DNA from 3 places in the Pseudomonas sp. EL_65y_Pfl2_R95 genome. Region 2 is predicted to be linked to each of the others. Evidence: riboswitches for the same ligand, from Rfam matches in the RefSeq annotation. Region 2 holds a riboswitch; each other region holds the start of a gene.
What was found. Region 2 has a riboswitch for cobalamin ahead of cobO (cob(I)yrinic acid a,c-diamide adenosyltransferase). Riboswitches for the same ligand answer to the same signal wherever they lie in the genome.

Region 1 (9,736 bases), on a different contig from region 2:
TGTCGGGATCAAGCTCAACATTCAGACCATGACATATACCCGCTCGATTGGCTTGGTTCAGCGCGCGGAGGCAGATGCCTGGGTCGGGTCATATCTGGATGAGGTCCAGCAGGGCGTTTTCTATCCGCATTGGTATTACGATGCCGATCAAATAACGGCGCTCAGTACCCTCGATAGCCCCGTGCCCAACATACAAACCATCAGTCAGTACCGACTGGTTTGGGTGCGCGGTTATGCGTACCAACAATATTTGCCAAATTTGACGCGCTTCCGCGAAGTTCAGCGGCGTAACGGTATTCTAGATATGCTTGATTTTGGTCGTGCCGATTATTTTATTGACGCGCGCACTGAAGTTGATCAATTGCTGATGACTGCCGCTGATCCTGCGCATTACCGGGTGACTGCACTCACCCGGTTGCCAATCTACCTGGGGTTTGCTGACAATCCACGGGGTCATAAACTGGCTGAGATATTTGATCGGCGAATGCAAAAATTGGTCAAAGAGGGTTCATTGAAACCAATTTTCAAACGCTGGAAGCAGCCATATCCATTTGACTGATAACAAGGACCGTTGGATGCCGTATATGAAAGCACTGTGGGTCACTTTGCTCATTGCCGGTGCAACTTGCACTTGGGCTGCTGGGCAAGTGCAGGTGGTTGGATTATTTCCGGGGGCTGCGGTGTTGAATGTCGACGGCCAGCGCAAACTGGTCAAGGTTGGCCAAATCGGGCCTGGCGGCGTTCAGGTTGTTAGTGCGGATGCCCGCGGCGCTGTACTGCGGGTTGATGGGGTTGAACGCACTTACAGCTTGACCCGCGATTACACCCAAGGCATGGCGGCGCCAGAGAAACGCAGGTTCAGCATTGCCAAAGGCGAGAGCGGGCATTACTGGGTTGCAGGTTCGGTCAACGGCCATCCCATTCAATTTTTGGTCGACACTGGCGCTACCTCGGTCGCCCTGACTGGCGCACAAGCAGATCAATTGGGGATCGATTACCGGGCAACCGGCCGCGAGATTCGCGTCAGTACGGCAAATGGGGTCGCGCGCGGTTGGAAGGTTAACCTCAACAGCGTCAAGGTCGGCACCATTGAAGTGCTGGGTGTCGAGGGTACGGTGATGGACGTGGGCACCAATGGCGAGGCGCTGCTCGGCATGAGCTTTCTCGGCAGGGTGGGCTGGAAGGTCGACCAAGATGTGCTGGTGCTTGAGTCCAAGCAATAACCGCCTGTAGACCAAGTTCCGAAAGCCGACTCCTGCTGATATTCGCCAAGTCGAGTGATTTGCTTTGATACTTATCATCAGTAATTCAAGCTGACCGGTGATGATGGGCTGCTGTTACAATGCCCGCCTATATCCCTTACTTACTCTAGGAGCACAGGGTGTCAGTCGTGTTCGTCGCCGCCTCCCAATTACCGACGCCATTTGGCGTTTTTACCATGCACGGCTTTCTTGAAGAAGCCACGGGCAAAGAGCATGTTGCCCTGACATTTGGCGATGTCGCCAATGGTGAGCCCGTATTGGGACGTTTGCATTCTGAATGCCTGACCGGTGATGCCCTGTTTAGCCTGCGCTGTGATTGTGGCTTTCAGCTTGAAGCTGCGCTGAGCGCAATTGCCGCTGAAGGCCGTGGCGTGCTGCTGTACCTGCGCCAGGAAGGTCGCGGGATTGGCCTGCTGAATAAAATTCGTGCTTATGAGTTGCAAGACGGCGGCGCCGATACGGTAGAAGCCAACGAGCGCCTGGGTTTTGGTGCAGATCAACGCGATTACGCCATCTGCAAACCGATGCTTGATCACTTGGGCATTGCTGAGCTGAAGTTGATGACCAACAACCCGCGCAAGGTAAAGGCACTGGGCGATATGGGCATCAATGTGGCTGCGCGTGTTCCCCTGCAGATTGACCACAACCCGCACAATAAAAAGTACCTGGCGACCAAGGCTGGCAAGCTTGGCCATATGCTCGGCAGCCTGCACCAAGCCGAGGTTGAGGAAAAAGCGTGAACCGCCCTCAGGTACGTCGCCGTTTTTCGATCTTGTGGTGGTGGCAACTGGTGTTGGTTGTGCTGCCCGTGCTCATCATCAATAGCCTGTTCGAGTCCAGCCGTGAGCCGGGTGTATTAGCGATGCCGTTTTTCATCGCCGGTATGCTGTCGATGTTTGTCAGTTTGCCCTTGTTCAACGCCTACAAGCACGCGCTTATCGCCACCGGCAAAGCGCGTGATACAGAGGTTGAACCCGCCGCTTGGCAGACCTTGGGCGAAGCACGGCGCAAAGCTTGTTGGGGGGCTGGCTTGCCTGCCTGGATCGCAGCGGCCGCGGTATTCACCAGCCTTGAGGCAGTCCCATTGATTCTGCTGACGGTTTCGAGCTTGGTCATATTGTATCTCTACCGTATTCCTCGCCAGCTCGGCTGATGCGCCGTCTGCTGCTTCCACTTCTGCTCGCACTTGGTTGCTCTGCGCCGGTGTCAGCGGCCGATCGAATCGTTAGCCTTGCCCCTTCGTTAACTGAAATCGTCATTGATTTGGGCGCCCAGCAGCAGTTGGTTGGCGTGCTCGATGGCGGTCCACGGCCTGCGGCTGTGGCGAGCCTGCCATCGGTCGGGCGCTATGCTCAGTTAGAAATGGAAACCCTATTGGCCTTGCAGCCTGATTTGATTCTGCTGTGGCCCGGCAGCATCAGCCAATCGCAACGTCAGCAGTTGCAAGCATTTGGCATTCCAATGCTTGTGGCTGAACCCCATACCCTGGATACCCTAGCCGATCAATTTTCCGAAATCGGTGAGCGTATTGGCCGAGCGAGGCAAGGGCACAAACTGCAGCAGCAATTCATCAAGGGCCTGGCCGCGCTGCGCAGCCGCTATCACCGGGCTCAACCCGTGTCGGTTTTCTACCAGGTCTGGGACAAGCCGCTGTACACCTTGGGCGGGCAGCAGATCGTTAGCGATGCGCTGCGTGTGTGTGGTGCGAGAAATGTGTTTGCCGACGTTAGCCTGCCAGCGCCGCAAGTGAGTATTGAGGCGGTTCTGCAGCGCAATCCAGACGTGATTTTGGCGAGCAGTGGCGCACAGCTTGATGCGTGGCAGCGCTGGTCAACGATCACTGCGGTGCAGCGTAACCAGCTGTGGCAAGTTCCAGATAAAGGCTTGGAGCGGCCCAGTTTTCAGATGCTCAATGCCACCGAGCAACTCTGCCGGGTGCTGGCCAAAGCGCAATAGCTACCCGCCTCTGGCACGCGGGAGACCGTCTAGGGCGGCCATCCTTGCTTGCGTTCGCAAGTTGTTAGCCGTTAAGTTTGTCGCAGTGTCACGATCTTTTCTTCAATCATTTGGTCGCGCTCAAGTCGAGTGGTGCCTATTGCCATGCGTTTTCTAGAGTGATCTAGAGTGACTTGGCTCAAGGAGGAACCATGTCTAACGATACAAAGTTTGCTCGCGTATTGGGCTCCAAAGATGTCATTGCCCTGGCCTTTGGCGCGATGGTGGGTTGGGGCTGGGTTGTACTGGCCGGGACCATGATTAGCAACGCCGGTACGGGCGGCACGATGCTGGCCTTCGCCATTGGTGGCACCGCGGTGATCATGATCGGCCTCGCTTATGCTGAGCTGGCATCCGCCATGCCGCAAAATGGCGGTGAGCATGTCTATACCCACCGCGCCATGGGCGCTGGGGCCTCATTTTTCTGCACTTGGGCGATTATTCTTGGCTATGTGTCGGTGGTGGCCTTTGAGGCCGTTGCGCTGCCTACGGTGCTGGAGCAGATCATCCCCGGGTACAAAGTTGGATTAATGTATTCGGTCGCTGGCTGGGACGTCTACTTCACCTGGGCGATGGTAGGGATTGTCGGGGCTATCGGCATGACCTGGCTCAATATCCGTGGGGTCAAAGCCAGTGCAATGTTTCAGGCGGTGATCACGGTATTGATTATCGCGGTGGGTTTGATGCTGATCAGCGGTTCGCTTTTTAACGGATCAACCGCCAATACTGAGCCACTTTTTGTCGGCGGCATGGGCGGGGTATTTTCGGTCATTATCATGACGCCGTTTTTGTTTGTGGGCTTCGACGTCATTCCGCAGGCCGCTGAAGAAATTGATTTGCCATTTCGTAAGATCGGCATCATTTTGATCGTCTCTGTTTTGATGGCTGTGGCCTGGTACATCTTGATCATGTACGCCACAGGGCGTGCGCTAGATGCAGACGCTTTGGCAGCAACCAAGCTCGCAACAGCGGACGCGGCAACAGCAGTTTTGGGCGGCTCATGGGCTGGAAAACTGCTGGTGCTTGCAGGTTTAGGCGGTATCCTCACCAGCTGGAATGCGTTTTTGATCGGCGGGTCGCGTGCTGTCTATGCAATGGCCGAAGCCAAAATGTTGCCTGCCTTTCTGGCCAAATTGCACCCCACTTATAAAACCCCGGTCAATGCGATTTTACTGATTGGTGCGCTGTCGATTGTGGCCCCGCTGTTTGGCCGCCAAGCAATGGTTTGGCTGGTTGATGCGGGTGGTTTGGGCATCGTGGTTGCTTATTCGATGGTGGCGCTTGCGTTTATCGTTTTGCGCAAAAAAGAGCCTGGGATGGAGCGTCCGTTTCGCGCAGGGAAAGGCCCTTGGGTGGGTTATGTTGCGCTGATTCTATCTCTCGGCCTAGTGCTGCTTTACACCCCCATCGCGCCTTCGGCACTGCTGCCAATCGAGTGGGTACTGGTCGGGGGTTGGTCGGCAGTGGGCTTAGCGTTTTATGCCTACTCACGTAAGGTCTATGGTGTTGTCGAACTCAAGCATTGAGCGGCTGCCATCAGCGGTCGACGCTCTTGGTGGTCGACTTTTTTCGGCCACCATTTGCGATCACAAATAGCTGAGAGTCGGCACCGCCACGGTGGCCAAGCTTCGCGTTGACCACCCTACGTTGAGCCACCATTTGGCGTGTTGTTAGAGTTGCGGTGTCCACGTCATCGAGACCAAGGCGGTACGCCCGGCTTCTTCGTAGTGGAAGGGGACTTCGGCAAAGGTGTTGCTGTCGAACGCGGTGCCGTTGGCTTGGTAATAGTCGTGGTCGAGCAGGTTGTCCACCTTCAGGTCAAAGCGCAGATCGTTAGGCGCTTTCCAGCCGGCACGCAGGCCCAATATGCCGTAGCCCGGAATCTCCTGGTCATTCGCCAGGTCGTTATAGCTATGACTTGCCACCAGCCAACCGGCGCCGACATTGAACTGGCCAAAGCTGCGATCGATATCTGCGGTGAAGGTGTTTTCCGGGCGGCGGCTCAGGCGCTTGCCATCATTACCGCTGCCGCTGCTATTACGCGCATCGACCAAGCTATAGCCGAGGCTGGTCTGCCAGCCAAACACCTGCTGTTCCAGTGCGACTTCCAAACCGTGAATAGTTGCCTGATCAATGTTCTCCGGGCGAAAGGCATTGATGCTGTTTGCCTGATTACCGTCCAGGGCGTTGTTGGTGACGATGGCGTCTTCAATCCGGGTGCGGTAGGCCGATATTTGTAGTGAGCTGGTTGGCGACAACCGCGAGCGCCACTGCAACTCGTAGCTGCGCGCCGTCTCGGGTTGCAGATCAGGGTTGCTGTAGACGGTGCAGCCGAAACCGGGGAAGCAATCATCTGGGTAGTACAGGTCATTAAAGGTCGGTGCGCGGAACGATTCGCTGTACGAGGCGACCAGATCATTGTCGCTGTTTAAGTGCCAAGTGAAAGCAGCGTTCCAACTGTTCTGGCTGCCAAAGGCTTGATTGTCGTCATGGCGCAGGCCCAGTTCTGTGCCGAACGCGTCATTGTCATAGCGATGTTGAATAAACGCGGCTTTGTTCCAGCGCGAGTCTTCGTTGAAAGGCGTTGCGCTGTTCAGACGATCCTCATACCAGTCCAGCCCCAGTAGTACTTGCTGGTGGTCGGCGAAGTTAAGCGTGTTCAACCAGCTGGCTTGGTCGCGGTAGGTGTTGAATACCGAGCCGCCGTAAGGGTCGTGGGATTTTTGACGATTCTCGGTGTGGCCCAATTCCAGGCGTGAGGTCCAGTTTTCGTTGATTTGCGATTGCAGGTACGCGCTACCGGTAGACTCTTCAAAGTCAGTGTCGGCCGCTTGGGCGGGCGACAAACTGTAATCGTACTCACTCTGACCGGTTTGGCGCAGCAGGCTGATCCCTGCTTCCAAGTTGTCGTTGAAATTGTGCAACAGGCTCAGATTCAGGCCCTTGTTGCGGTAGGCGCTGTCTTCGCTGCCAATCAGGTTGGTGCGTTCGAAACCGTCGGTTTCATCGAGTGAGGCGCCCAAGTCGAAACGGGTTTGCTCATCACCGCCCGACAAGCCGAGGCTGCGCTGCCAAGTACCATGGCTGCCGTAGCCGACTTTAAGACGAGGGTGCAGGCCCTGTTCGCCGCTGCGGGTGAAAATCTGAATAACCCCGCCAATGGCGTCTGAACCGTACAGTGCAGAACGGCTGCCGCGTACCACTTCGATGCGTTCGATCTGATCCAGATTGAGTTGTTCAAGACTGGCGGTGCCACTGGAGCTGCCGGCAATGCGCTGGCCGTTGACCAGCACCAGGCTTTGCGCTGTCGAGGTGCCGCGAATGAATATCCCGCTGAGTGAGCCGCTGCCGCCGCTGCGCTGGACGCTGACACCCGGCGTGCGTGCCAGTAGATCCAGCACGTCACCGGCCTGCAGGCGTTCGATGTCCTTGCGTTCAAATACAGTAATTGCGGCGGTGGCTTTGCTGATCGGCTCGGCCTGTCGGCCTGAGGTGATCACCAGTGGCGTGGCCTGATAAGGCGCAGCAGATTCGGCGGCAGTGGCCAGGCATGGGGCCAGCGCGAGCGCCAGAGAAACGCGGGAGAACTTCATTAAACAACCTCAAAAGTACAATGCTTTTGAGGAGGGCAGGGACAAGTACCGGCAAGTAGAGACCTGTACTTGACGGTGATGCCCTCCGCAACACCAGTCAAAAATTGCAACGAGGCAGGTCTCCGGGCTGCCGACGCCGTTTTTCACCTTCCCGGGCGAGCCCAGTGGTTGTCGAAAAACGCTGTGTTGCACCCTGAAGTGCAGCACTGTCGGTTACCGTTGCGGGGGCAGCGCAGGCATTGTCATAGACGCACCTGCTTCCCTTTTCACGCTGAGCCTTGCGGCTGGCAGCGACCTCGGTCAATCACGATAAAACCGCTACCGAATTTGCGGTAGCGGGTTACTTATTTGTTGATAACAGCCAAACGCTGACGAATTGCCAGCTCTATACCGCTGGCATCCAAGCCACATTCGGCGAGCATTTGAGCGGGTTTAGCATGCTCGACATAAACGTCAGGCAGGCCCAGATGCAGGACTGGCTTGAGCAGGTTTTCCTGAGCCAGAAATTCGCTGACTGCACTGCCTGCACCGCCCATGATGCTGTTTTCCTCGATGGTCACCAGCAACTCATGGCTTGCAGCCAGTTGGCGGATCAAGGCTTCATCAATCGGCTTTACGAAGCGCATATCGACCACGGTCGCATCCAGTGCTTCAGCCGCTTTCAGGGCCTCGTTCAGTTGTACACCGAACACCAGCATTGCAGTGCCGCTGCCTTGGCGACGGATCACGCCTTTGCCAATTTCAAGCGGCTCGAGGCCAGATTCAATCACCGCACCGGGGCCAGTGCCGCGTGGATAGCGCACGGCGGCCGGGCCGTTAAACAGGTGGCCGGTGGTCAGCATGCGGCGCAATTCGTTTTCATCGCTCGGAGTCATCACCAGCATGCCGGGGATGCAGCGCAAGTAGGTGATGTCGAAGCTGCCGGCGTGGGTCGGGCCGTCTTCACCGACCAAGCCTGCGCGGTCGATGGCAAACAATACATCGAGGTGTTGCACGGCAACGTCGTGAATCAGTTGGTCATAGGCGCGTTGTAGGAAGGTCGAGTAGATCGCCACAACCGGCTTGCTGCCTTCGCAAGCCATGCCGGCTGCGAGGGTCACCGCATGCTGCTCGGCGATTGCCGTATCGAAATAGCGGTCTGGGTATTGCTCGCTAAAGGCGACCAGGTCAGAGCCTTCCTTCATCGCCGGGGTAATGCCAAGCAGGCGTGGATCCTGCGCAGCCATGTCGCACAGCCACTGACCGAAAACGCTGGAGTACTTAGGCCCGGCCGGCTTTTTCGCTGCGTTCTGCGGAGCGGGGCGGTTTACCGGCTCAAGTTTGGTGATTGCATGGTAGCCAATGGGGTCTGCTTCGGCGGGAGCGAAGCCTTTGCCCTTGGTGGTGATGACATGCAGAAACTGCGGGCCTTCGAGGTCGCGCATATTGCGCAGCGTGGCCAGCATGGTCGGCAGGTCGTGGCCATCAATTGGGCCGATGTAATTCCAGCCGAGCTCTTCAAACAGCGTACCCGGGACCAACATGCCTTTGGCGTGCTCTTCGGTTTTGCGGGCGATTTCCCACGCGCCAGGAAGACGTGAAAGCACTTTCTTACTGCCTTCACGCATGCTCGCGTAAGTGCGGCTGGAAAGAATCTTCGCCAGATAATTGGACAGCCCGCCAACATTGCGCGAGATCGACATGTCGTTGTCGTTGAGCACCACCAACATGTTGGCTTTGAGGTCGGACGCGTGGTTCAACGCCTCGAAAGCCATGCCCGCAGTCAGCGCACCATCACCGATAACGGCCACACTTTTACGGTTGCTGCCCTGAATTTTGGCGGCAACAGCCATACCCAGTGCGGCACTGATTGAAGTGCTTGAGTGGCCGACGCCAAAGGTGTCGTACTCGCTTTCACTGCGCCGGGGGAATGCGGCAACACCGTCCTTTTGGCGGAGCGTGCTCATGCGCTCGCGGCGACCGGTGAGGATTTTATGGGGGTAGGCTTGATGACCAACGTCCCACACCAGGCGGTCGTCGGGGGTATCGAAAACATAATGCAGAGCAATCGTCAGCTCGACTACGCCAAGGCCCGCGCCAAAGTGACCGCCGGTCTGGCCAACGGTGTAAAGCAGGTATTGGCGCAGTTCGTCGGCCAGGGTTTCCAGCTCGGCCTCACCCAAGCGGCGCAGCTCGGTCGGCGTATTCGCGCGGTCAAGCAAGGGCGTCAGCGGGCGTTCGCGGGGAATCTCGTGGAAAGTCGTCGGCATCAGGCGAATCGTTATAAATACAAAGATGCGCCAGTTTACCCGAAGCCCCGCACTGTACCCAAATAAGAAGTGGCCAATCAGCAGCAGAGGACGCCGCTCAATCACTGCTTTGACCACTTTAGGTCTGAAAATAAAACCCTACCAGGCATCGATATAACCGCGTTTCCCCGTTTTTTCTGCTGACGGGGCAGGGGTTGAATTGAGACCGCGAATCAACCAGCCTCGGGTTTGTTCGGGATCAATCACCGCGTCGATCTCAAGGAAGCTGGCCATATTGATCGCCTTGCCATTGGCATAAGCCTTGGTGACGAGCTTGTCGAACAGCTGCTGGCGCGCTTGCTCCGATTCGGCCGCCGCCAACTCTTTGGCAAAGCCCAGGCGAACCGCGCCCTCCAAGCCCATTGCACCGAATTCACCACTGGGCCAGGCGATGGTGAACAGCGGTGAGTGGAAGCTACCGGCGGCCATGGCTTGCGCGCCCAAACCGTAACCTTTGCGCAATACGACGGTGAAGAACGGCACGCTCAGGCTGGCGGCTACAACGAACATGCGTGATACATGGCGTACGGTGGCTTGTTGCTCGGCTTGTGGGCCGACCATAAAACCGGGCGTGTCGCACAGCGATACCAGTGGGATA
Region 2 (9,736 bases):
CCTGCGCGAGGGCATACAGGAAAAGACGTTCAGCGCACAAAAGAGCGATCAGAGGTGGCAATCAGTGGGGGCGGTGACGCAGCAAAATCCAACCCCTGGATGGCTCAGCAAGTGGGTTCCGGTTCAAGCTGATAATCAGATGTCGTTTAGTCAGCTAGCGTGAGGGAATAACAGCCGCCGAAAGGCGGCTTTTTCCTGGGTAAAAATCGCGTAAGGAACCCAATTGAGCTTGGGGTAGTCCAACGCTCCGATCAAGATGCAGTGGCGTGTCTGAACACATTGCTAGCTTGGTCGAGCGCCATTTTCCCGTAAAGAGCCTGTTTAATGATCCTTTCCACGCTGTTGAAGCGCCATCGCGTTGCCCTTTATTCGTTAGCGCTTCTCGGCGGTGTCACGCTGCTGGGGGCTGTGGCTGTTGAAGGCCGCGCCGCGCCTGTAGACGGCACCCAGACTTTGGTGTTTCTGCGTCATGCTGAAAAACCTGGAGAAGGCCTTGGACAGCTCAACTGCCAAGGTCTTAATCGTGCTTTGGATTTGTCGGTCTTGCTGCCGGAAAAATTCGGCAAGGCTGATTATGTGTTTGCGGCCAACCCTTCGCGGCACGTTGAAGAGGGTAGCGAGGGTGATGCCTATAGCTACATCAGACCGCTGATGACCATCAGCCCAAGCGCCATCAAACTTGGTCTGCCGGTAAATATCGATTTTGGGGCCAATGACACCAGCGATTTAGCTGACGAGTTGCAGGAAGATAAATACCGCAATGCCACTGTCTACACCGCTTGGTCAAGCGGTTACCTGCCTGAGCTGATCAATACTGTGGCCAGTGAGGCAGTGGGTAAAAAACAAGTGGTTCTCAATGACTGGGCTGGCGACGATTATGATTCGCTCTATGTCCTGACCCTGACCTGGCACGACGGTAAGGCAACCCTGCTCAGTCATAACTACAAACAAGACCTGAACCATGGCCAGCGAAGCTGCCCAACCTGACATCGACGGGACGCTTTTGGGTAGCGCCATGCTTGAGATGGCCAGACAGCTGAAAACAGTAACAGAGCTAGCCTCGCAATCTTTTGTTGCCTGCGGCATTCCCAAGGGTGGTTTCTGCATCGCCTCAGGCTGGAGCAAACCAGCAACAGCCTGCCCACGACTCATGACAGCTCGCAAAAATCGAGCGCTTCGATACGCCGCTCTGTATCAGGTGCAGCCGAAATCGGTTAGGCCAACATCAAGCGGGCAGTACGTCATTGAACCGTTGGCCTATAGTTGGATCAGGTGCCTGTAATTCGCGTAAGCCAAGCGTGTAGCCGTTACATAAGCTCAAGCTGCACGTGATAGCCTGCCCATCAAACCTCGGAACCCTGGCCACTATGTCTCAGAAAGTTGAAGTCGCTGGGCAAGCGTGTGCAAAGAAGCGACGCCAGCCAAGTCAGAGTCGGGGCGAGCATCGGGTCAATCTGATCATTGACGCCTTTGAGCGGTTGTTGGTCGCCAGTGGAGACGGTGCCATTACCATGCACAAATTGGCTGCAGAAGCGCAGACTTCCGTAGGGTCGCTTTATCACTTCTTTTGCGACAAGCAGAATGTGTTAGTGGCCTCATATGAGCGGCATGAACGTGCTATGGCTGAAGTCTTGGCTGCAATTGATAGCACCGGTGATGAGGTATGGCGCACTGATAGCGCTGAGCAACTGATCGGGCGTTTGATCATCCCTTTTCTGGATTATGTATCGCGTAACCCTGTAGTGCTTCAGCTTATGCGCCTGGATCGAGTCGCCGGGAAATCACCAACTGACACGCCGATCCATCCATTGATTCAGGCGCTGTGCCTGCGCATTTTGACCTTGCGTTTACCCTCAGCCACTGATGCTGACAGGCGCGCCTACACCGCTACCTTGCTTGGTTTGCCGGTCGGTTTGGTGGTAGATCTTATTGCTGAATACGATGACGAGTTGCGTAGCCTGGTGCTGCATCGGGAGATCCCGCGGGCATTGGTGGCGTATCTGGAGTCAATCGAGGTGCAGCAGGGCTGAGGTTGCTTCAGCTGGTGATGGGTGTGGCGTTAAAACCAGATGCTGTATCTGGCGCTGTGGCACTTGCGTCCACAGCGCATAGTCCGGTTTATAACCAGGTAGAAAGTGACAGCAAGCCGAACTGATCGGGTTCATTCTGACCCTTGAATTCTCGGGTGCGCCAGATGTTTGCGGCAGACAGTTGCCAGCGATCCCACATCAGCGTCAGACCCAGTTGCGCATCTCCAACTAGGTCTTCACGGTCAACCGAGTGGCTGTCGTGAAAGGTGTTGCCGTCGAGCAACATGTTGTGCGCCACGTAGCGGCCTTCCAGGTTGGCGTAAACAAACCAGCCAAACCCGCCGTCGGGGTTGAAAAACTGCACATCACCTAAATCCGGGGTTGGGCTGGCTTGGCTGATACTGCGTGATAGGCCCTGGCCTAAACGCACACCCCCTCCAGTTGACAGGTAAGTGTACAGATTACCCAAGGCGCCACCGACGCTTGGGCCGTACTCCATTTCGAGTCCGCCAAGCTGAGATTGCAGCCACCAGCGTTTTTCATAACCCAGGTTGACGAAGGGTTCATTTGTCAGTTGGTTGTCCCAGCCTTCCGGTGAGTCGCTGCCGGTGATTTTGTGCACTTCGCGCTGGATCTTTTCGCCGCCAGCACCTTGTCCCACCAAACCAATATCGAGACTAAAAGTGCTGGTTTCACGGTGGCTGGCCAACTGTTCTATCGACATAAGTGTCAGGCCGCCATAGAACAGGCCCGCATAGGGACGGTCGTCTTTTTGCAAATCAGTCTGTTCGATATCTTCGGGTGTATATATCTGATGACCAAAGCGATAAGCGGCATAGCCCAAGTCTTGTGAGGTCCAGCCCGGAATCAGGTTGGCTATATCGCGCGTCCAATGATCAGCCTCTGGTTCAAAGGTTAAAACACCTTCCAAGCCATTGGTGTAATGACCGTCCTTACCGCCGGAAAAGATATCGTTTTCGGCCTTCAAACTTAAAACATCAGCCGCTGCGGTTGAAGACAGCATTAGTGCAGCAGTCAGCAGAACAACGTCACCTAAAGCTTTCATAAACAGCCCCCAAGCCAACATTAAAATAGCTCGCTGCCCGAAAATGGCGCGGTAAGAATCAAGCGAATGGCAAGTATTACCAATAAGCTCAAAATTATTCAAATAATTCTAGTTTCAGGCAGGCAGTTAGATTTACGCCATCACTTGATCCCACAGTTAAGGGCTGATGCAGGGTTAGGGTCGTTCTATGTACGCTGGCGGATAGTCTTTAAGAGGTCTAGCCCGGGGAAGAGCGGCAATCAGTCATATAGCCTGAGTGAGCTATCGCTACTGTCAGTTCGCTAAAAATAAATCTGTCCCCATTGAGGGGTTCAACAGTAAAGTAGCCGCCGATGGTTTTAGGCCGCCGTTTGTGGGCGGGCCTAAATGAAAAAGGGAATGGGGTGAAAGCTTTACGGCTTGATTCCTCAACTGCCTCCGCAACTGTAAGCGAAGAGTGATACCCGGATACCACTGGCAATGCTGGGAAGGTGGGTAGAACGATGACGCGCAAGTCAGGAAACCTGTCATCGAGACCGCGTTTTGCCGGTCATTCACTCATATTTATCGCGCGGTGGGTGCGATGGAGGATTCATAATGCATATCGAACCGGGTGTCGTTGACGGCGCTAAAATCTTTCTCAGTTATGCGACAGCGGTAGGCGGCTTTGGCCTCGCTGCCAAAATGGCCGTTGATAGCATCCGCAATAACGGAGGCATTGCAGCATTAGTGTTGCGCAGCCTGATTACCACTGCATTGGTATTCTGTTTCTTTGAGGTCCTGCCTCACCATGCAGTGGGCGTTTCAGAGGTCCATCTGATTCTCGGCTCCACGCTGTTATTGGTGTTTGGAGCAGGGGCGTCGGCAATTGGCTTGGCCGCAGGCCTGCTGATCCAGGGACTGTTTTTCGCCCCCTTCGACCTGCCGCAATACGGTATGAATGTGACAACGCTGTTGGTGCCTTTGTGGGCCATTAATGCCTTGGCGCAGCGCATCATTCCGGCGAGCACGGCCTACGTCGATACCCGTTACAGCCAGGTGCTTGCATTGTCGACGGCTTATCAGGGCGGCATCGTGATGTGGGTAGCGTTTTGGGCGTTCTATGGCCATGGTTTTAGCATGGAGAACCTGGCTAACGTCGCAACTTTTGGTCTGGCGTATATGACCGTCATCATCGTTGAGCCTTTGATCGATCTGGGCGTATTGGCGGCGGCTAAAGCGTTTGCTAATTCCAGTCGCGGCCCAGCGTTCAATGTGCGCCTGCACCAACCTGCCTAGTTTGACTGTTTAGGCAGTTGGGCGAGTCGTTATCGATGCCTTTTCAGTCTGTTTGATCAGGCATCGAGCCCGCCAGAACGCGGGCTGACCCGGGTGCATACTCTCCTGTTTTTGCCCCGTAATACTGGGCTCATATTCATGGGCTGCGCGGTAGTGCGCGGTTGCCCTGCATGGGCGACTCGGGTACTCTGCGTGGCATCGAACAGGTGCCCCGAGCGCAACCGCGCAACGGGTGAAACGGGAAGTCCGGTGACCGCGTGGATATATCCACCGCGTATTCCGGCGCAGCCCCCGCTGCTGTAGAGCCTAACGCAATCGCGATATACCACTGGGTAACCGGGAAGGTGCGATTAGCGAATGATGGCGAGCCAGAAGACCGGCCTGATCGAAAAGAGGTGCGTACCCCGGGGTGTGGGTTTGCCGATGCTGTAGATTGTCTTAGCAGACACCTATTTCCAGTCGTCATCAGGTCTTGGCATAGCCACGTCCTGCCATACCCTGTTGCTGCGCTCCTTTGAGCTGCGTGCGCTTTATCGCGCGTGCATTTCCCGATTCCAGGAGTGTCGGCAAGTGATCGATGAAGACAAAAAGCGCAGCCACAATGAGCGCATGCTGCGCAAGAAAGCTGTGGTCGATGCGGGTATTGAACGTGCTCAAGAGGAGCGCGGGATCGTTATCCTTATCACCGGCAACGGTAAGGGCAAGACCACATCCGCCTTCGGCACCTTGTACCGTGCGCTGGGTTATGGTCATCGCGCCGGTGTGGTGCAGTTCATCAAGGGCACTCAGGCGTCGGGCGAAATCACTTACCTACGTCAGCACGCGCCATTGGTTGACTATCACGCAATGGCGACGGGCTTTACCTGGAACACTCAAGACTGGGATCAGGATAAAGCAGCTGCCGATGAGGCATGGGCGCACGCTGCCAAAATGCTGCAGGACGACAGCTTGAATCTGGTGGTGCTAGACGAGCTGACCTATATGCTCAAATACAATTACCTCGATACTGAGTTGGTGTTGCAAGCCATTCGTGCGCGCCCGCCGATGCAAAGCGTAATTGTTACCGGGCGTGCAGCTAAGCCTGAACTGGTTGAGCTGGCCGATACTGTCAGCGAAATCCGCGACGTTAAACATGCCTACAAGCAAGGCGTGCGCGCGCAAATGGGTATCGATTTCTGATGCGCGCCTTGCTTGGCTTGATGGGCTTGTTTTGCCTGCCGGCATTGGCAGCTCAATTGCCTCGTGTGGTCTCTACAAACCAGTGCGCCGATATGTTGGCATTGCGCCTGGCTGCGCCTGAGCAACTGTTATCGGTGTCGAGCAAGAGTCGTGATCCGCAGCTATCTGCAATGGCCGCGCAGGCCCAACAGGTGCCGATTAATCACGCCAGCAGTGAAGAAATCATAGCCTTGCACCCAGATCTGGTGCTCGCCTCACGGCGTTGGCAGAGTCACAACCAGGCCGCGCTCTTACGCGAATATGGTATTGAAGTGCTGGTGGTGCCGTACCCGACGACGTGGGCAGAAATCTTTGCCAGCACGCGCTTGGTTGCCGCCAAACTGGGCCGGGTCGAGGAGGGGGAAGCCCTGCTTGCTGATGTGCAGGCGCGACTTGATCGCCTCAAACAACAGCCGCGTCCGCTTAGCGCGCTATACCTGCGTCCCAATGGCGGCAGCGCCGGACGCGATACCTACGTCGATACAGTGTTTCAGGCTGTCGGCGTGGTCAATCATCAAGCGGCATTAGGCCGTAGCGGCTGGGGCCGTTTCAACATAGAAGATTTGGTGCGTCAGCCTCCTGATGTCTTCGTCACTGCGGATATGCCAATCGACAAGGGTTATGCCAAGTCAGCCTTTTCGCGCCATCCATTTATCCAGCAATTAACGGCCAGCCGTCCGCTGTTGCGAGTTGAGGGCAACCGCTGGGGGTGCAGTGACTGGCAGTTGGTCTACAGCGCTGAACAGCTTGCGGAGCAAATGGATGCGCTAAGTTTGCTTGAGCAGTCCCCACAGTGAGCCGCTTGAATGCAGTGCTACTGGCCGTACTCGGATTGTTGTTTTTGTTGTCGTTGACCATTGGGGCGGTGCCGCTGGGGCTGGATGACGTTGCCCGTGGTTTATTGAACCAGGCTACCGGCAGTCGTGATCTGACAGATGTGGCCGTGCAGCAACAGATTATCGTCAAGCAGATTCGCTTGCCACGGGTCATTCTGGCGATTCTGGTCGGTATGTCCTTAGGCGTCTCAGGTGCAGCGCTGCAAGGTCTATTGCGCAATCCCTTGGCAGAGCCAGGCTTGCTAGGGGTAAGTTCCAGCGCCAGTTTGGGGGCAGTAGTTTGTTTGTACTACGGGCTGAGTGCATTGAACCCGTGGCTGCTGCCTGTGGCTGCAATGGGCTGCGCTGCATTGGCTACCTTGATTTTGTATCTGATTGCCCGGCGCCGGGCGAGTAACCTGACATTGATTCTCGCGGGCATTGGGCTTTCTGCGCTGTGCTCGGCATTGACCTCGCTGGCCATCAGCCTGGCGCCCAATCCAACCGATATGCAAGACATCGTCCTGTGGCTGATGGGCTCGTTGAGTGACCGCAGCTTTGCCGATATTCAGCTGTGCTTGCCCTTTATCGCCGCCGGGGTGCTGTTGTTGCTCGCTTGTGGTCCGCAGCTTGATGCGTTGACTTTGGGCGAGGATGAAGCCAGCAGCCTCGGCGTCAGCCTGCCGCGTTTGCGTGGGCAAATAATCTTGGGTACTGCGCTCTGCGTGGGTGCCAGCGTGGCGGTCACCGGGGCTATTGGATTTATCGGCTTAGTGGTGCCACATCTGCTGCGCAAATGGGTCGGTTATCACCCTTCACGCCTCTTGCTGAGCAGCGCCATCGGCGGCGCGGTATTGCTGTTGGCAGCGGACATTTTGTTGCGTTTGATCAGTGGCGAGCAGGAATTAATGCTCGGTGTTGTCACTGCGTTATTGGGCGCACCGTTCTTTTTGATGTTGGTGCTGCGCCAGCGGCTGGTGAACGCATGAGTGGCTTACGTATTGCGCAATTGAACGTTGCGATTGACGGTCGGAACCTGCTTTGGGATTTGTCACTGGAGCTGGCGGCGGGCGAACTGTTGGGGGTTATCGGCCCTAATGGTGCAGGTAAGAGTACCTTGCTTAAAGCCATTGCTCATTTACATCCCTATACCGGGACGATTGAACTGGATGCAGCCGCCTTGAATAAATTGACTTCGCGTCAACGGGCACTGCGTCTGGCCTATTTGGGACAGGGCGACAGCGGCGGCTGGCCACTGTATTTGCGCGATTACATTGCGCTGGGGCGCCTGCCGCACCGTTCACCCTGGCAGCGCTCAAGTGCGGCTGACGCGGAGGCCGTCGCAGCGGCCATCAATCAGATGGGCTTGAGCGATTTGGTCGAGCGGCGCTTCGATCAATTATCCGGCGGCGAGCGGGCCCGTGCGCGTCTTGCTCGTGCACTTGCAGTCGGCAGCTCGTTGTTGCTTGCCGATGAACCAGTGGCCGCGCTTGATCCCTTTCACCAACTCAATGTCATGGCGCTTTTGCGCCGTCAATGCACCCAAGGGCGCAGTGCGCTGGTTGTGCTTCACGACCTGACGTTGGCCAGCCGCTTTTGCGATCGATTGCTACTGCTTGACCAAGGTTGCGTGGTCGCGTTCGGCACGCCGAGACAGGTGCTTACACCGAAAAACCTCCAGCAGGTTTACCGCGTGCAAGCAATGCTCGGCGAGCATGAGCAGCAAGCGTTTGTCTTGCCCTGGGCCTGTCGCCCCGATGAGGAACATCTATGACCGTCACTTTAACGCTGTGCGAGACCTGCGGTTATGACGCCGCCGAACCCGAGGCCGAGCGCCCGGGTGAACGCTTTGTGCGTGAGGTGCAACGCCAGCTGTGTGCAAGCGACGCGCTTAGTGTTCAGCGCACGCGTTGTCTGATGGTTTGCCAGCGCCACTGTGCAGGCGTGCTGCGAGCGCCCGGCAAAATCACCTACGTCCTCGGGGGGTTCAGCCCGGAGCCCGAGGCTGCAGCTGCACTGCTGGATTACGCCCGTGAGTATCAACGTTCAGAAACCGGCCAAGTGCCGTTTCGCAGTTGGCCGGCCGGTATCAAGGGTAAATTCATTGCGCGGATTCCCGTGCTCGAAAACTGATTTATTGGAGTGTTTGTTATGTCCGCCAAGATCCCCGTCACCATCGTTACCGGCTTTCTCGGTAGCGGTAAAACGACGCTGCTACGCCATATTCTGGACAACGCGAATGGCCGGCGCATTGCTGTGATTGTCAATGAATTTGGCGAGCTGGGCATTGATGGCGACATCCTGCGTGGCTGCGGCATTGGCTGTGATGAGGAGGGGATCGAGAGCACGGGGCAGCTGTATGAACTGTCCAACGGCTGTGTCTGCTGCACGGTGCAGGAGGAGTTCTATCCGGTGATGCGGGAGTTGATTGAACGCCGTGATCAGATCGATCACATCATCATCGAAACCAGCGGCTTGGCTCTGCCAAAACCTTTGGTTCAGGCGTTTAACTGGCCAGAAATCAAGAATGCATGCACGGTCGATGCGGTCGTCACCTTGGTTGATGTGCCTGCGACTGCAGCCGGCCAGTTTGCGGCTAACCCCAAAGCCGTTGATGAGCAGCGTCGGGCTGACCCGAACCTGGATCACGAGTCGCCGCTGCACGAGCTGTTTGAAGATCAATTGCTGGCCGCCGACCTGGTGGTGCTGAGCAAAACTGATCTGGCCGACGCAGCGGCATTGGCGCGCGTTGAAGCACTGGTGCGGGCGGAGGTTCCTGCACAGGTCAAGCTGATTGTCAGTGACCAGGGTCGCCTTGAGCTTGACCTGATTCTGGGGCTGGGCAACGCATCGGAAAACACCATTGATTCTCGTCAGAGCCACCACGACCACGGCGACGGTGATGAGCACGATCATGACCACGACCAGTTTGACTCACTGGTGGTAGATTTGCCGTTGGTTGATCGCGAGCGCTTGCTCAGCGTGCTGCATGAATTGGTTGAGCAGCACAGCTTGTTTCGTATCAAGGGTTTTGTCGCGCTTAAAGACAAACCCATGCGCTTGGTTGTGCAAGGCGTTGGCCAGCGCTTCGATGCCTACTTTGATCGCCGCTGGAACGCGGATGAAACCCCATGCACTCGCCTGGTTTTAATCGGCCAGGACCTCGACGCCCAGGCGTTGCGACAGGCACTGCACGTCGCTGTGGCAGAGGGCTGATCAATGCATATGCTCGCCGCGCTGCCAGGTGGCTACGTTGATGACAGCGGGGCGACCATCACCACCGTTGACCAGGATCCGGCCGACATTGTTATTCTCAGTGCGGCCGATACCACTCTGGCGCTGCTGGCGGC
Region 3 (9,736 bases), on a different contig from region 2:
TGCATGGCCGGCGATGGACCAACCTACTTGTGTGGTTCCGATATAGGCCGAGACAGCGGGTATCGCTGCGAGTACCAGCACATGGGTGAGATACATGTGGCTAATGGATTCTTCTTCGCCACGGATTTCTTGCCATTCTTGGTCAGGATGGGTGAAGAGCCCCAAAACATGGTGGATCATACCTGGCACCTCCTTTTGTTATAGCGGTCGCCCCCCGGCTGAGCGCCCGGAACGCATGATCAGCGTTGCCGGGTACAGGCCAAATTAAATGCGACCGTATGTCGCAGTATAGGCACTGTGTAGCGAAAGAGAGGAGGACTGGCTTAGAGCAAATCGGTATTTACGGATCACTGGTAATAGCGCGTGAGAATTTCCATTGCTTTGTTAATTGACTGCAAGCGCTCTGTATTGCCGCCTCGGTCTGGATGGTGAAGGCTCACGAGCTGGCGGTAACGCTGCTTGATTTGGATAAAATTCAGGCTTTCAGAACTTTGGTTAAGTTCGAAAAGCTCCAGCGCGGCCAGTTTTTCATCGCCGCCTTGCATGCGAGTCCAAAAACTGACCAGAAGTTTTTCAACATCACGCGCTTCGATGCCGTGCAGGTTGCCCATGTCCAGATAATAGCTGCGTAATGGATCATGCTCGCTGAGCCGTTGCGCGTCGGGTTGCTGGCCAACGGGATACGGGCGTAGCTCGATGAGAATGGCGCTGATGTGCAGGTTCGCACTTTGCCCTTGCCACAGGTGGTCCCGCAGCCGATAGAGGGCGTTAAACACTAAGAAGTGGGTGCGAAATAGCCCCAGCTTGTCGGTCAGAGGCAGGTCGGGTATATGCGGTGAGCGCAGGCTTTTAAGTTGCTGGATAAGTGCGTATTCGCTAAGCCCTTCGGGCGCAGCTTTAAGCAGGCTCAGCAGCTGTTCGGGTAAATCGGCTGTGTCAGTCATGGCATAAGCCTAACAACTGCGCGCGGCATACGCAGCGATGATCGTTGTTGGCCGCGCCATCTGTGTTCAAGGTCTCATTTGCCGCTTGCGGGGTGCATTCAGGGTGTCAGCTGATTAATGGGGTAGGGCGGCGCACACAATCTAGGTAAACTATCGGGCTTTAGTATTTCTATGCGGACACCAGCGCACCATGGGCACCCTCTCGGTCAATCAGAACAAACTGCAAAAACGTCTGCGTCGTCAAGCTGGCGAAGCCATTGCTGACTACAACATGATCGAAGATGGCGACAAGGTGATGGTATGCCTGTCTGGCGGTAAAGACAGCTACACCATGCTTGATGTGCTGCTGCATTTGCAGAGAGTCGCGCCGATCAAGTTTGAAATTGTTGCGGTGAATATGGATCAAAAGCAGCCGGGCTTTCCAGAGCACGTGCTGCCGGCCTACCTGGAATCCATTGGTGTGGCGTATCACATCGTCGAGAAAGACACCTACTCGGTGGTTAAAGAGAAGATTCCCGAGGGTAAAACCACCTGTTCGCTTTGCTCGCGCTTGCGCCGTGGGACGCTTTACACTTTCGCCGATGAAATCGGTGCAACCAAAATGGCTTTGGGTCATCACCGCGACGATATTCTGGAAACCTTCTTCCTTAATATGTTCTACGGTGGCACCTTGAAAGCCATGCCGCCAAAGCTGCGCTCTGACGATGGGCGCAACGTGGTGATTCGTCCGTTGGCTTATTGCAATGAGGCGGATATCGAAGCGTATTCCACACTGCAGCAATTCCCGATCATTCCGTGCAACCTCTGTGGTTCGCAGGAAAACCTGCAGCGTCAGGTGGTTAAGGACATGCTGCAAGAGTGGGAGCGCAAAACCCCTGGGCGCACCGAGATCATGTTCCGCGCACTGCAAAATATTGTGCCTTCGCAGTTGGCTGACCGGGAGCTGTTCGATTTTGCCAGTTTGAAAATCGACCAGAATGCGACGCCGCGCTTTGTAGATGTGATGAACCTCTGACGCGCCGCTGTCTGTATTTTCAGGCTGCTTGCAGCTCAAGCAGAACAACCCTTGGCAACTGAGCCTCTGAAACAGGTTATCAATGCGCGACTACAAATGGCTCAATGAATACTGCCTCAATCGTTTTGGTTCTGCCGCCAAGCTCGAGGCGCACTTGCTGCAACCTCAATCCCCTGAAGACCTGCGCGGTATCAGCGATGACCGTTACCTGTCGGTGATGAGCCTGCGGGTGTTTCGTGCCGGGCTTCGGCACAGTGTGATTGACGCAAAGTGGCCCGCGTTCGAGCAGGTCTTTTTTGGCTTTGATCCCGAAAAGGTCGTGCTGATGGGCGCCGAGCGGATTGAGAATTTGATGCAGGATGCGCGCATCATTCGTCACCTTGGCAAGCTCAAGAGTGTGCCGCGCAATGCTCAGTTTATTCTCGATGTGCGCCATACAAAAGGCAGCTTCGGTGAGTTGATCGCCAGCTGGCCGGTGACCGATATCGTCGGCTTATGGAAGTACATTGCCAAGCATGGCGCGCAAATGGGCGGGTTATCAGCGCCGCGATTCCTGCGCATGGTCGGTAAAGATACCTTTGTGCCGACCAATGACATGGTCGCAGCGCTAAATGCACAGGGCATTGTTGATAAGGTTCCGACCAGTCTCAGGGACTTGGCAACCGTACAGGCGGCGTTCAATACCTGGCATGAGCAAAGCGGTCGCCCTTTATGCCAACTCTCTACCATGTTGGCCTATACGGTTAATCACTGAGCCCAGAGGTATAGCTGATGTTGAGCCCAATCGAGCAACTGGCCCAGGCTTTCAATTGCGCTGAACGGGTGCTGATCATCACCGGCGCAGGCCTTTCTGCGGATTCAGGATTGCCCACCTATCGCGGCGTCGGCGGCCTGTATAACAGCAATACCAACGACGGTGTACCGATTGAAGTAGCGCTCAGCGGGCCAATGCTCCAGCGCGATCCTGCGCTGTGCTGGAAGTATCTCGCTGAGCTGGGTCGTGCATGCCTCGGGGCGCAGCCAAATCAAGGCCATGAAGTGATCGCGCAGTTGCAGCGGCTCAAACCGCACTGCTGGCTGTTGACGCAGAATATCGATGGCTTTCACCGTGCGGCTGGGAGCCCGGATGAGCGATTGATCGAAATTCACGGCCAGTTGGCACCGCTGTACTGTCAGTCATGTGGCCAGAAAGACGATGACTTGGCGCGGCGATTAGCCGCAGCCTTGCCGCCATTATGTCGCCGGTGCGCCGGCGTCATGCGGCCTCCGGTGGTGTTGTTTGAAGAGATGTTGCCGGAGAAAGCCATTCACACACTCTATGAGCAACTGGGTGAAGGCTTTGACCTGGTGCTGGCGATAGGCACCAGTGCCAGCTTCCCGTATATTGTCGAGCCCGTGCTGCGCGCCCGGGCTATTGGCGCTTTTACGGCCGAGATAAACCCTGCAAGAACCGACCTCAGTGACCGGGTTGATCTGTACATCGCGGGAAGGGCCTTAGATGTTTTGCCGGAACTCCTAAGTCACATTTCAGTCAATAGAATTTGCAAATCATCCCCATAGAAGGCATAGTCTCGCGAATTTATTGAATTCGACACGGTTGTGCCCATGCTAAAACGCTTCGCACCACTCGTGCCTATTGCACTGACGGTCCTTCTGGCAGCCTGTGCTAGCCAGGCACCGCAAACTCAAGTTATCCAGCCTGATCCAGTGGCTGAGGTGGCCAATCCCGCGACTGAAGACTTTACTGATTTCACTGATGCGCTAGCTGCGCAGAAGTCTTACCAGCTGCCGGTGTTGGCTGACAGTATTCTTGAACACGGTCTTTCGCTGGTTGGTACTCGCTACCGCTGGGGCGGGAGCAGCGTGAAATCGGGTTTCGATTGCAGTGGTTTTATCGGCTATCTGTTTGAAGAAGAAGCCGGCATGCAATTGCCACGCTCAACGCGCGAAATGATCAACATCGATGCGCCGATTGTGAAGCGCGATGAGTTGGAGCCAGGAGACTTGGTGTTTTTCAGCACCAACGGCCGCGGGCGTGTGAGTCATGCTGGAATTTACATGGGTGATGATCGCTTTATCCACTCTGCCAGTAGGCGCAGTGGTGGGGTCCGGATAGACAGTCTGCAAGACTCCTACTGGAAGCGAAACTACCTCGAAGCCAAGCGTGTATTGGCGATGGCTTCAACCGGGCAGGGTGTCACTGTCCGTTAATGTGTGTGCAAAGGCGCTTAGGCGCCTTTTTCATTTTTGCTGGTATCGGTTGTCTTGCAAGTTTGCGGGCATGGAGCGGTAGGGCTGTATTTTCATTTTTTCTAGCATCCGCAACCGCTGTTGCTGCTTGGGTTTCGTAATGCATAAATCTTTATTAAGTATTTTGTTTTGTTGTTCATTTGGGTTACTGGCCAGCTTTTCAGCGCAGGCCAATGATAAACACGGCAGTCTCGAAAAGAATTCTTTGCCTAAAGCCGCGGCAGTGGTTGGGCGCGCTCAAGAGTTGATCGGTGTGCCTTATCGCTGGGGCGGCACTAATGTGCATCGTGGTTTCGATTGCAGCGGTTTGATTGTTTACCTCTTCGGTAGCGAGGCCAATATCCACCTGCCGCGTACCACAGGGCAGATGATCAAGATGAAGGCGCCTAAAGTCGCCAAGAATGATCTGCGTGCGGGTGATGTTGTGTTCTTCAATCACAACGGCAATGGTCGCGTCAGCCACATGGGCCTGTATATAGGTGAAGGGCGTTTTATCCACGCGCCGCGTACCGGCAAGTCAATCCGTATCAGCAAGCTCGGCAGCAGCTACTGGTCTCGCCACTATATTGGTGCCAAGCGATTCCTCAAAGGCGAAGGTTCCCGTGATCAGCCTATGCTGGCTTCACGGGGCCACTCCAAGCTCAGCCACAGTGCTGGATTTACCCGAACAGTCATCTCTGCGCATAAAGCTTCGCGCAATCAGCCACTGCTTGCATCGCGCTCAAGCTTGCGTCATAAGCGATAGCACGGCAGAGTAGGCGCACCAAGACAGTGAGTGCGCCTCGCATGACTCGAACGATCCGCATTGCTATTCTCTCATTCGCAGCGCTACTAAGCGCCTGTTCCAGTCATCCCCCGACGCCGCAAGCCGTCCCGCAAAAAATCAATCCTGCTGCCAATGGTAATGCTGACGATGTGCTGATTCGAGCTATTGGCTTGGTTGGCACACCTTATCGTTATGGCGGCAATACCCCGGCTGGTGGCTTTGATTGCAGCGGATTAATTGGCTTCGTGTATCGCGATGTGGCCGGTATCAGTTTGCCGCGCACCACCGGCCAGCTCAGACAGATGCGTGGGCAGAATGTCAGCCGGAGCAATCTGCAAAGTGGCGATCTGGTGTTCTTTGCCACCAGTGGCGGTAGCCGGGTAAGCCATGCGGGGATCTATGTGGGTGAAGGCCGCTTCGTGCATGCACCCTCAAGCGGTGGCACCGTGCGCCTCGACAGCCTGAACAATACCTATTGGCAGGGTGTCTATTTGGATGCCAAGCGGGTATTCAGTCCAGAACTGGCGCATAACCTTTAGCCAAGTGTTAACCGCTGCGCTAGCTGGTCCGGCTGGCGCAGCCTGATTTCGAGCCGAGACGCAAATGACCAATCGAACGCTCAATCTTGATCCAAGCTTGTATCAATACCTGCTGGATGTCTCGCTGCGTGAGTCTGCCTTGCTTAAACGGCTGCGTGATGAAACTGCGGAGCTTGCCAATGCACGTTGGCAAATAGCTCCTGAGCAAGGCCAGTTCATGGCGCTGCTGGTGCAGTTGCTGGCGCCCAAACGGATTATCGAAGTCGGTACCTTCACCGGTTACAGCGCGATCTGCATGGCGCAGGCGATGCCTGCGCACGGCACACTTATCTGTTGTGATCTGGCGGCCGACTATAACGCCACTGCAGAGCGCTATTGGCAAGAAGCCGGGGTTAGCGAGCGCATCGAGCAGCGTTTGGCACCCGCATTAGATACCCTTGCAGAGCTGGAGCGCGAGGGTTACGGCGGGACAGTCGATCTGATATTTATCGATGCTGATAAAGCAAACTACCCGGCCTATTTCGAGCAGTCGCTGCGTCTGCTCAAACCCGGAGCGTTAGTGCTTTTTGATAACACCTTGTGGAGTGGGCGTGTACTTGAAGCCAAGCCTGAAAGCGCCGACACACGAGCGATTCAGGCGCTTAACCTCCAGCTTAAAAATGACGCGCGTATCGATCTTTCGATGTTGCCTGTCGGCGATGGCCTGACCCTGTGCCGCAAGCGCTAGCATTTGCCCTGTGCCCGAACCCACGCGTTTGCCGCCCCAGCCTGAAGCCTGCGAGTTGTGTGCGCGCAAAGCGTTGTTGACCCGCCATCATTTGATCCCCAAGTCGCTGCACAACAAAACCTATGTGCAAAAGCGCTACGCCAAGACTGAACGCATCACGGCGACCTTGTGGCTGTGCCGCGCTTGCCATAATCAAGTGCACCGTCTGTTCACCGAGAAAGAGTTGGCGTTGAGCTACAACACTCGCGATAGCCTATTGAGTGATGAACGCCTGCGCACCTTTGTTGTCTGGTTGGCGGACAAGCCTGCCGGCTTTCATCCGCGTCATTAAGCCTGGGTCAGTGGCGGGTGGCTCACACCTTCGTGGATGACGCTGCGCTTCAAGGAGGGTTGACGGCTTTATCAACCACCATTTGCGCCGCAAACCCTTGATGACCGGGTAAGCGCTGCTTGCCGCGCTTGGCCTTGCCGATCGTGAGGAATATGCGCAGCCTTGCATTGTTATTTGACCTTCTAGTCGCAAGTCACTACTCTGCGCGACTTGCTTCAGGTGCCTTGTATTTACAGGGTGAAACAGGGAAGTCGGTGCGTCTCGTGTAATAACGCCAAACAATTCCGACGCTGCCCCCGCAACGGTAAACGAGTCAAATCAAACGCTTTTCAACCACTGTGCTTCGGCATGGGAAGGTGCGTTTGCTGGTGTGCTGCCAACAGCCCACCGCTCGTAAGCCCGGAGACCGGCCTGTCGCAATTTCACGGCATCGCGGAGGGCTTTGTCGGGCGTATTACCGTCTGTGCCTTTCTGCGCGTCTGTGACAAATACGTCCGCTGTTCTCCGTATGCCTTTCCCAGCCTAGGTCGCACGGGTGAGAGCGGCGGAGCATACGCAATGAACAGTAAGTCCTTTTTCACGTCAGCAGCCGTCGTGCTGTGTGGCGTTTCCACTGGTTCACAGGTTTTCGCAGCAGAACCGAACCAGCTTGATGATACCGTGGTCACTGCCACTCGTACGGCGCAAACGGCCAGTCAGAGCCTGGCTGCCGTCACTGTATTTGATCGTGCTGAAATCGAGCAAAGTCAGGTGAGTTCCGTACCTGAGTTATTACGTAAAGTCCCAGGTGTTTCCTTTGCCAATAATGGTGGGCCGGGCAAGTCGACCTCGCTGTTTATGCGCGGCACTGAATCCGACCACGTATTGGTGATGATTGACGGGGTCAAGATTGGCTCTGTCAGTTCGGGCGGCGCAGCCCTGCAGGATTTGCCAATCGAATTGATCGAGCGGATTGAAGTGGTGCGCGGTCCGCGTTCAAGCCTCTATGGTTCAGAGGCGATTGGCGGGGTTATCCAGATTTTCACCCGCAAGGGCCAGAGCGGCGGCGCTAAACCCTTTTTCTCAGCGGGCTACGGCACTCACGACACCTACACCGGCAGCGCCGGCGTCTCCGGTGGCGACGATAAAGGCTGGTACAGCCTGGGTGTCAGCAGCTCGGACACTGACGGGATCAATGTCAAATCTGCGGGCATTAGCGGTGCAGAAAGCGATGACGACGGTTACCGCAATCTTTCTGGCAGCCTCAGCGCGGGCTATCGCTTCGACAATGGGCTGGAACTGGACGGCAACGTACTCAAGGCCAAGTCGCATAACGACTACGACAGCGTAAGCCGCAGCCGTACCTCAGGCTTTAATGCCAATGCAGATGGCGAGTCCAACGTCTATGGCGCTCGTGCTCGGTTCTCCCCCTTTGATGTCTGGCAGGTCACCTTGCAGGCTGGACGCAGTGAAGACAAGTCAGATGCCTTCACCGATGGTAGCTTTAATTCCCGCTTTGACAGCCGTCGTGACACAGCAAGTTGGCAGAACGATTTACAGATTGCGGACGGTCAAACCCTGACCTTGGGCACTGACTACCAGCGTGATGAAATCAACGGCAGCACTGACTACGATCAGGACTCGCGCGACAATAACGGCTACTTCGTACAGTACTTGGGTGATGTCGGCCGGCATGACTGGCAAGTGGCGTTGCGCCGCGATGATAACCAGCAGTTTGGCGATCACCAGACCGGCAATATCGCCTATGGCTTTGCCTTGACCGATTGGTTGCGCAGTACGGTCAGTTACGGCACTGCATTTAAGGCACCGACCTTTAATGAGTTGTACTTTCCCGACTATGGCAATCCAAACTTGGATGCTGAAACCTCAGAAAGCATCGAAATAGGGCTTACCGGTCAGCACGATTGGGGTCATTGGGTGGTTAACGCCTTCCGCACCGAAATTGACGACTTGATTGCTTATGACGCTTCGATTGAGGGGCCGTCAAATGTCGATAAAGCGCGTATCAACGGTGTAGAGCTGGTTGTCGCCAGTCAGTTGTACGGTTTTGACTGGAGTGCCAACTACACGCTCATGGACCCGGAAAACCAGTCGAGCGGGGCCAATGACGGCAACGAATTGGCGCGTCGTGCCAAGCAATTGTTCAACCTTGATATTGACCGCCGGATAGGCAAATTCAGCGTCGGCGGCAGCGTACATGCAGAAGGGCAACGTTATGACGATCTGGCCAACACCAAGGAGCTCTCGGGGTTCGCCACGGTTGATTTACGCGGTGAGTATCGCCTGACCGAAGAATGGCGCGTGCAAAGTCGTGTCGCCAATTTACTGGGTGCCGATTACGAAACTGCCGACGGCTATAACCAGCCGGGCCAAGCCGTGTATCTAAGTGTGCGCTACCAGGCGCTCTAGTCGCTAAGCCTTTGCCAGGACGCCGGATTGGCGTCTTGGCCATATCAACAGGAGAGAATGATGAATCTTTCACCGCGCAACCAGTTGCTGATTGGCATTGCGCTTGGCGCATTGATGGCCATGACCCGGGGTCAGCACTTCGCAACGGTCAATCTGCCCAGTGCTTCCTGGGCCGTGTTTTTCCTTGCCGGCGTTTTGCTGAAGCCGCGCTGGGTATTTCCGGCGTTGTTTGTCGAGGCTTCGCTGTTCGATATGGCCGCCGTGCAATGGGCAGGTGTGAGCGACTGGTGCATGTCGCCAGCCTATTGGATGTTAGTGCCTGCATACGGGACCCTGTGGTTCGGTGGTCGGCTGTACGCCGGCATGCATCGTCACCAATGGAGCAATCTGCTGTTGCTCGCTGCAATGGCTTCGCTCAGCGCCTTTGTTTGCTACCTGTTTTCCGGCGGTGGATTTCTATTTTTCTCGGGTCGCTACCCAGACCCAAGCATGTCTCAATTGGTTGAACGCATTGCCCTGTATTACCCGCGTAACCTGACCAACCTGGCCTTGTATCTGGGCGTTGCCAGTGTTTTCTACCTGGGTCTGAACGCCGCCTTTGCCGCCCGTCAACGCGAGGTGCAGTCGTAGTCATGTTTAGCCAGACCCATACCGGGTTTTCGCGGGTTCAATATTATGTGCAGGGTAATTGAGATGAACAGCACGCGAGTCCATCAGTGTCCGGCATTGCTGATCGCAGCGCCGGCCTCTGGGCA

Region 1: linked by a shared signal. The riboswitch ahead of AACY09_RS18385 (TonB-dependent receptor domain-containing protein) and the one ahead of cobO (cob(I)yrinic acid a,c-diamide adenosyltransferase) in region 2 are both predicted to bind cobalamin.
Region 3: linked by a shared signal. The riboswitch ahead of btuB (TonB-dependent vitamin B12 receptor) and the one ahead of cobO (cob(I)yrinic acid a,c-diamide adenosyltransferase) in region 2 are both predicted to bind cobalamin.

What each region holds. Positions count from the first base shown of each region.
Region 1 is NZ_CAXAOV010000006.1:45,103-54,838, forward strand. It holds gene AACY09_RS18355 (substrate-binding periplasmic protein) at 1-559, shown strand, start outside; gene AACY09_RS18360 (retropepsin-like aspartic protease family protein) at 576-1,223, shown strand; gene ribA (GTP cyclohydrolase II) at 1,382-2,002, shown strand; gene AACY09_RS18370 (MFS transporter) at 1,999-2,415, shown strand; gene AACY09_RS18375 (cobalamin-binding protein) at 2,415-3,218, shown strand; gene AACY09_RS18380 (APC family permease) at 3,410-4,783, shown strand; gene AACY09_RS18385 (TonB-dependent receptor domain-containing protein) at 4,928-6,850, opposite strand; cobalamin riboswitch at 6,947-7,164, opposite strand; gene dxs (1-deoxy-D-xylulose-5-phosphate synthase) at 7,195-9,099, opposite strand; gene AACY09_RS18395 (acetyl-CoA carboxylase family protein) at 9,238-9,736, opposite strand, start outside.
Region 2 is NZ_CAXAOV010000001.1:176,602-186,337, reverse strand. It holds gene AACY09_RS00860 (histidine phosphatase family protein) at 325-987, shown strand; gene AACY09_RS00855 (TetR/AcrR family transcriptional regulator) at 1,368-2,030, shown strand; gene AACY09_RS00850 (lipid A deacylase LpxR family protein) at 2,119-3,096, opposite strand; cobalamin riboswitch at 3,413-3,621, shown strand; gene AACY09_RS00845 (energy-coupling factor ABC transporter permease) at 3,673-4,353, shown strand; cobalamin riboswitch at 4,541-4,752, shown strand; gene cobO (cob(I)yrinic acid a,c-diamide adenosyltransferase) at 4,927-5,532, shown strand; gene AACY09_RS00835 (ABC transporter substrate-binding protein) at 5,532-6,368, shown strand; gene AACY09_RS00830 (FecCD family ABC transporter permease) at 6,365-7,375, shown strand; gene AACY09_RS00825 (ABC transporter ATP-binding protein) at 7,372-8,160, shown strand; gene AACY09_RS00820 (DUF1636 domain-containing protein) at 8,157-8,519, shown strand; gene cobW (cobalamin biosynthesis protein CobW) at 8,538-9,602, shown strand; gene cobN (cobaltochelatase subunit CobN) at 9,606-9,736, shown strand, end outside.
Region 3 is NZ_CAXAOV010000002.1:16,237-25,972, reverse strand. It holds gene AACY09_RS07875 (Yip1 family protein) at 1-180, opposite strand, end outside; gene AACY09_RS07870 (DNA-J related domain-containing protein) at 348-944, opposite strand; gene ttcA (tRNA 2-thiocytidine(32) synthetase TtcA) at 1,135-1,959, shown strand; gene AACY09_RS07860 (DNA-3-methyladenine glycosylase I) at 2,042-2,713, shown strand; gene AACY09_RS07855 (NAD-dependent deacylase) at 2,731-3,519, shown strand; gene AACY09_RS07850 (C40 family peptidase) at 3,565-4,170, shown strand; gene AACY09_RS07845 (C40 family peptidase) at 4,310-4,954, shown strand; gene AACY09_RS07840 (C40 family peptidase) at 4,996-5,514, shown strand; gene AACY09_RS07835 (O-methyltransferase) at 5,579-6,241, shown strand; gene AACY09_RS07830 (hypothetical protein) at 6,252-6,572, shown strand; cobalamin riboswitch at 6,773-7,001, shown strand; gene btuB (TonB-dependent vitamin B12 receptor) at 7,131-8,981, shown strand; gene AACY09_RS07820 (hypothetical protein) at 9,039-9,611, shown strand; gene AACY09_RS07815 (cobyrinate a,c-diamide synthase) at 9,675-9,736, shown strand, end outside.